2 regions of the Pseudoalteromonas sp. DL2-H2.2 genome follow, and region 2 is predicted to be linked to the other one. Evidence: riboswitches for the same ligand, from Rfam matches in the RefSeq annotation. Region 2 holds a riboswitch; the other holds the start of a gene.

Region 1 (3,424 bases), on a different contig from region 2:
ATTTTGATGATGTTTTGTACATCTTTGAGGCTGAAATCGGCCATCTTAAAGCGTTTAAAAAGCAGCTCCAGGACGCCCCAGTGTTCATTCAGCGTATTTAATACTTTTTTGGCTGGGATCATAGCTTTCCAGTGTGTATCAATTTTGTGACGGTATCAGGTAAGAAAATTGTCATAATGTGTAACTACTCGTGGCACAGTGTGCTGCTAAGTGATAGACTCCGCGCCGAAAACGTTACCTTTCACAATTTTTACTTTTGATTACAGGTTGTTTACGCATATGGTCACGCCCATTATCCTAACCCTGATAGCGGTCGCTTTTGTGCTTATCGTTATAGAGGATATTATCCATGTAAACAAGGCCAAAACGACCCTTTTTTTTGGCACTTTATGTTGGATTATCCTATTTATCTCCCCACTTCATGGCGAAAGCTCAGAAACTATACAACATCAGCTCGATCACAACATTCTTGAAATCGCCACCTTGTGGTTATTCCTGATGGCTGCGATGACCTTTGTTGCCTATCTGAACTCTAAAGGTTTTATTCAAAACATCGTCCATCGGGTAATGCCAACCCAGATCAGTGAACGCAAAATGATGTTCCTGGTAGGTGGCTTTGCTTTCTTGTTTTCTTCGATTTCTGACAATATTACCGCAACGCTTATCTCGCTGGCGGTGGTGATGTCGCTGAAACTCGATCCGAAGAAGCTTATCAAGTATGCCACATTGATCATCTTCAGTGTTAACTCAGGCGGCGTGTCTTTGATCACAGGTGATGTGACCACTCTGATGATTTTCCTTGCAGGTAAGGTCACGATCCCAGATTTGTTATTGCTGGTGGCGCCTTCCATTGTCAGCGTACTCTTGCTGGCAACCATGCTGTCTATGGGAATGAAAGATCAGCTGGTATTTGAAAAGCAAGCGCTGCGCCGGATAGAGAAAACGGACATTACGATCGCGGTGATCTTTATGACGACCGTACTGACTACGCTGTATCTGAGCGTACAATACCAGGTCCCGCCCATGCTGACTTTCCTCTGTGGCCTGTCGGTGATGTTTTTGATGGCCCAGTTTCTGATGCGCAAAAAGGACGTCAATAAAAAGATCATCGATTATATTCGTGAAATTGAGTACGACACTTTGCTGTTCTTTGTGGGTGTACTTTTATTAGTTGGCGCGCTGAAAGAGGTGGGTGTCCTTAACATGTTCACTCAGCTGTATGAGTTCGTTGACCCTCAGTACGCCAGCTATCTGGTGGGCCTGATGAGTGCCGCAGTTGATAACGTACCATTGACGGCCGCTTTGCTCAAAGCTGACATCGTTATGAGCCCGCAGCAATGGCTGACCTTTACCTATGCGACAGGCGTGGGCGGCTCTATGCTGATCATCGGCTCGGCGGCGGGGATCATTGCAATGAGTAAAGTAAAGGCTCTAACCTTTACGAGCTACTTAAGAATGAGCCTATATTTGTTAATTGCCTACACGGCTGGTTATGCCGGTGCCTTTTTTATGGGGCAATTTATTTAATCTTTAATGACAGGGTCAATTTTATACTTGACACCTAGACGTCTAAAAGATACCTTTTTCAAGCCCGCTCAAAATGCGGGCTTTTATTTTGCCAGGATTCAGTTAAATCCCGGCAAAATAAGCAGAAGAGGCGCGATGCTTAGGTAGCTGATGTGAGGTGACGATAACCCGTGACCATCAGTGAGGGAGGTACTCGCCGAGGAAAACCATGCTACGTCGGCATGATTTTTCGGTCCTGGAGGTTGAATCCTCGGGACTGTCACCGTTTTCAGGTGGAGAGCTTCTGGCAGAGGTCATTTCTTTATGGTTAGTCCATCCTATTGCCAAGTTCTCCTTATTGATGTTGATCGCCGCGTGTGATCCCAAGGAGATAAAATGAATTCCCAGTATGTCGTTGCTAAATTTGGCGGCACCAGTGTTGCAAACTTCGAAGCCATGCAGCGATGCGCCGCTATTGTCCATGATAATCCCGATGTTCGCGTGGTGGTGGTCAGTGCCAGTGCCGGTGTAACCAATCACCTGGTGACCCTGACACAGCAAAAAGTCGATGCGGCTGAGCGCGAGGCGTTGTTTCAGTCTGTGATGGAGATCCAGCAGGACATTCTGGCATGCCTGACACTCGATGCAGATCTGGAATCGGGCTTTAACGACACAAAAGAGGCTTTTTATGCGCTGGCTCAGTTACCCGCACTGGATGCACAGCAATGTGACGAAATGCTGAGCTTTGGTGAGCGTTTTTCTTCCTATTTGTTCACTCAGGTTCTCAGAGACTTAGGCGTTACCAGCGGCCGTTTTGACGTACGTCAGGTGCTCAAAACTGACCGCCAGTTTGGTAAAGCCGTACCCGATGTGGCTGCAACGCGCGACGCAGCCATGGCCCACCTGACACCGCAGCTTTCTGAGCAGGTAGTGGTGACTCAGGGCTTCATTGGTAGCGATAATCAGGGTCAAACCACCACATTAGGGCGGGGTGGTTCAGATTACAGTGCAGCACTACTGGCGGAGGCCATTGCCGCGCAAAGCGTCCATATCTGGACGGATGTGGTAGGTATCTTCAGCACCGACCCGCGTCTTTGCCACAAAGCACGGCCGATTGCCCGGCTGAGTTTCGATGAGGCTGCCGAAATGGCCACCTTTGGTGCCAAAGTATTGCACCCGGCTACTATCTTGCCAGCCAGTCGCAGTGGCATTTCGGTGTTTGTTGGCTCGAGCAGAGATCCCCATGCCGGTGGCACCTGGATTGAAAAGAACAACCGCTCTGAGCCGGGTATTCGCGCGGTCACACAGCGCAAGAACCAAATCTTGCTGACCCTGAAAAGCCCAGAGATGTTGCTAGCCAGTGGTTTTCTGGCACGCATCTTCACTATTTTAAGTGCACACAATATTTCAGTTGACCTGGTTACTACCTCGGAGATCAGTGTTGCGCTGACACTCGATAATGCCCCCAATGCCACTCGCCCGGAGCTGGCGCAGGCGTGTCTGGATGAGCTGGGTGAGTTTTGTCAGGTAAGTGTAGAGAACAACCTGACCCTGGTGGCTATGATTGGCTCTGAAATTCAGTTGCGCCATGGCGAAGCAAGCCTGATGCAGGTACTGGCAGATTTTAATATTCGTTTGATCTGCCATGGGGCGAGTCGCCATAACTTGTGCTTCCTCGTTGAGCAGGGTGAATCAGATGCCGTGGTTCAGGTGATCCATAGTCGCTTATTGGAAGCTGCATAAACCAGACGCAGGCTAAGTCTGGCTGGACACATCACCCGGAGCGGGTAATACTCGCTCTGAAAGCAAAATTTTTTACTCACAGGTGTGTCCATGGAATATCAGGAAATTTATCAGTTCTGGTTTGTTGAATGTCAGGAGCAGGACTGGTGGCAAAAATCAGCCCAGTTTGATAATA
Region 2 (3,424 bases):
GCGCCGATGAACGCATCATCCTCAACCACCACCGGGCTGGCACCAACCGGCTCCAGTACGCCACCGATCTGTACAGCCGCACTGAGATGTACATTTTTACCAATTTGGGCGCAGGAGCCCACCAGCGCGTGACTGTCGACCATAGTACCGCTGTCGATATAGGCGCCGATGTTGACGTAGGCGGGTGGCATTATGATGGTGCCGGGGGCTACATACGCACCGCGGCGCACGCTGCTGCCTCCGGGCACCATACGAACCGCATCATCGGCGGAAAAACCGCGCGGCGCCAGGTTGTCTTTATCGACAAAGCCACCGGGATATTCGGTGTTTTGACCGGCACGAAAGGCAGCCAGAATACCTTCTTTAACTTCGACATTGGCATGCCAGTTACCGTGCTCGTCTTGACTTGCTGCACGTTGTGAACCGTTTTCTAAATTATCTAATAGTGTTGACCAGGTCATAGGGAGTCTCTTAATTCCAGGATAAAATCTGTTCGTTGGCGGCATGTAGTGCCGCGTGATTTGTCAGTTCCAAGTGTGTCAGTGGGGGCCTGAGGTGTGGCGTTGCCAGCTGGCCCTGCAAGTGCATCAGCGTTTTTACCGGGATGGGATTAGCGACGGCAAACAGGCTATGGATGGCATCGGCCCAGGTGGTAAACAGGTTGGGGCTGGTGCCACTCAATGCACGGCGAACAAACTCTGCGGTTTGGGCGGGCCAGGCATTGGCTGCCACAGAAACCAATCCGGCCGCACCGGCTTGTGCAAAATAGGGCATCAATGCGTCGTCACCACTGTAAATGGCCAAAGTAGGCAAGGCACGGCGAAAGGCCTCAAACGTGGCTATGTCGCCGCTGGCCTCTTTGAGTGCCCAAAGGTTGTCGTGGTGTGCCAGATTGGTCAGTACTTCGGGAGCGATTGCAACGGCGCTACGTCCGGGGACATTGTAGATCATGCAGGGCACCTTCGCGGCACTGAGCAAGGCGTCGAACCACTGCGTCTGACCCACTACTCCGGGCTTGGCATAAACGGGCGAGCCCAGTAGCAGGGCATCGATATTTTGGCTATTACAAAACTCAACCCACTCTAACTGGGCAGCCAGATTAATGCCGCCAACGGCCACCATGATTGGCACCTGTGGTGCGAGTGCGCAGACAAATTCGACGATTTTGCGTTGTTCGGCCAGGGTCAGGGCCAGGCCTTCTCCGGTGCTGCCAAGCAGCAAAATGCCATTATTGGCGTCGACCTGCTGTGCGACGAGCTGCTGTAAACTGTGATAATCGACCTGATCGCATGCGTCAAAGGGCGTGACCAAGGCCGTCCATAACGGGTAGTCAGATAACTGGTTAGATAACTGAACGTGTGATTTCATCTCTACCGAACTTCTTGCTGGTCCGGTAGTCAGGAAAGAGTCCCGCTCCGAACCGTTTAAAATTCGAAGAGCAATGGACTTAAAAAGAATAGGCCGCTGGCCATATTGTTTCTAAGACCAGAAGCTCTCCACCAAATGTGTTGGTGACAGTCGCTGGGATTCAACCCAGTCGCCCGAAGCATTACGTAAGCAAAACGCAGTGCTTCTCGGCGTTAATTCCCCTCTTTGAGTTTCGCGGGAGTTTGCTCTCCTCCACTCAAATACCTGAATAACGCACCTCTTCCAGCCCTAAGACGTCCACGCTTTTTGGCAGCATGGCCGTCTGGATAAAATAGGGTACGAGCGCATTGAAACATTTTGGCCGTCTGGGTGTCAAGTCACTGTCGGCAAAAGTTTGAAATTTAATCTAAACTGGAAAAGAGTCTGGCGCCTGGATGATTAGGCTCGCATATGGAGGGATGATTTGAACAATCTGGTTACGCGCTATCGCCTGAAATACCTGGTCGCGCTGGTGATTATGTTGCTGTTGCTGACAATGACAACCGGGCTGACTTTGTATCTGCTGGAACAGCAAAAACAGGCCGCCAGGGTAATTAATATTGCGGGTATGCAGCGTATGCTGTCGCAAAAAGCGGCGCTGCACCTGGAGTATGTGATCATCATGGGTGAGCAAAATGTGGCCGCAAACCGTCAGGCTCTGAGCAATGCATTGCAGCTATTGCAAAGTAACCATGACTTTTTGCTGATGCGCGATGGCGACGATTATGTACATCTGAATGAACAGCTGCATAGCTGGTATTTTGCCCAGCCAGGGGACTTAGATAATCAGTTAAAACAGTACATGGCGCTGTTATCAAACGCTGCTAAGCAGCCCAGTTTAAGTCAAATCCAGGAAATTCACACCCGTTCTCAGTTGTTGCTACAAGATTTGGATCATGCCGTATTGCTGTTCGAAGACTTTACCAATGGCAAGATAGAGCGGCTCAGAAACCTGCAACTGCTGATGTGGTTGCTGGGGCTTTTTCTGCTCCTGGCGGAGATTCAGTGGATCTTTTTTCCGATGGAGCGCAGTATCGCCAGCGCCATTGAGCGGTTGCAGCAAACACGCCAAAAAGCAGAGCATGCCAATCAAAGCCGGGCGATGTTTCTGGCCCGTGCCAGCCACGAGCTGCGCACGCCATTACAGGCGGTGCTGGGGTATTTGCATTTGTATCAGGAATCTCAGCGTGAGGGCTATCTGGCGCAGGCCAATAAGGCGGCCCAGCAATTAAAAGCCCTGATCGCGTCAGTGGAAGATTACAATCGGCTGTCTGACGAACAGCAACCAGAACTAAATTGCCACCCGGCTCGGCTAACCGACACGCTGGGGCAGCCAGTCGCCACTTATCGGTTGTTAGCCAGAGAGAAAGGCCTGGATTTTAGCTATCACTTTAACAGCCACAGCGAAAAAATCTTTGAATGCGATCATGAACGTCTGAGCTGGGTGATAGGCCAGTTACTTGATAATGCAGTGAAGTTTACCGAGCAGGGCGGCGTCAGTTTGTCTGCCCGGGTTGAACAGGTCAGCGCACAGGATGAAGAAGTGAACTGGCGTTTTTACTGTGAAATAGAAGACAGCGGACCGGGTTTTAATATTGCCCAGGTTAATGCACCGCCCACGGAAAACAATCCGAATGGGCACCACTTTCAGGGCTTGCAGCTGGGTCTGGCGCGCTGCAATCTGCTGCTGGCGATTATGTCTGGTGAGCTGGCGTTTGTTGCCCGTGAGCCGCACGGCACAAAAGCGCTGCTCAGTGTGCCTTTGAAGCGGCTTCCGGAGCCGGAGCAAGTCAGTGGTGTGGCCCGCAACAGTAAAGTGTTGCTGGTAGAAGACAATCAATTGAATGCCAAAATCATCGAAAAAATGCTTGAGAGTATGGCCATTACCAGCATTCATGCCAGCCATGGCGGGCAGGCTGTTGACGTATTAGCGCATCAGTCTTTTGATGTGATCCTGATGGACTTGAACATGCCCATCATGGATGGCTTTAAAGCCATCAAGGAGATCCGCCAGACC

The links. A riboswitch is a leader RNA that binds a small molecule or an ion and turns the genes downstream of it on or off. The one in region 2 is predicted to bind lysine.
Region 1: another riboswitch for lysine. It lies ahead of lysC (lysine-sensitive aspartokinase 3); the one in region 2 lies ahead of dapA (4-hydroxy-tetrahydrodipicolinate synthase).

The regions. Positions count from the first base shown of each region.
Region 1 covers NZ_JAKGBD010000003.1:481,648-485,071, forward strand. The annotation lists gene L1285_RS07825 (hypothetical protein) at 1-122, opposite strand, end outside; gene nhaD (sodium:proton antiporter NhaD) at 280-1,527, shown strand; lysine riboswitch at 1,645-1,818, shown strand; gene lysC (lysine-sensitive aspartokinase 3) at 1,903-3,249, shown strand; gene L1285_RS07840 (DUF924 family protein) at 3,340-3,424, shown strand, end outside.
Region 2 covers NZ_JAKGBD010000005.1:81,785-85,208, forward strand. The annotation lists gene L1285_RS10255 (2,3,4,5-tetrahydropyridine-2,6-dicarboxylate N-succinyltransferase) at 1-461, opposite strand, end outside; gene dapA (4-hydroxy-tetrahydrodipicolinate synthase) at 472-1,368, opposite strand; lysine riboswitch at 1,482-1,658, opposite strand; gene L1285_RS10265 (response regulator) at 1,832-3,424, shown strand, end outside.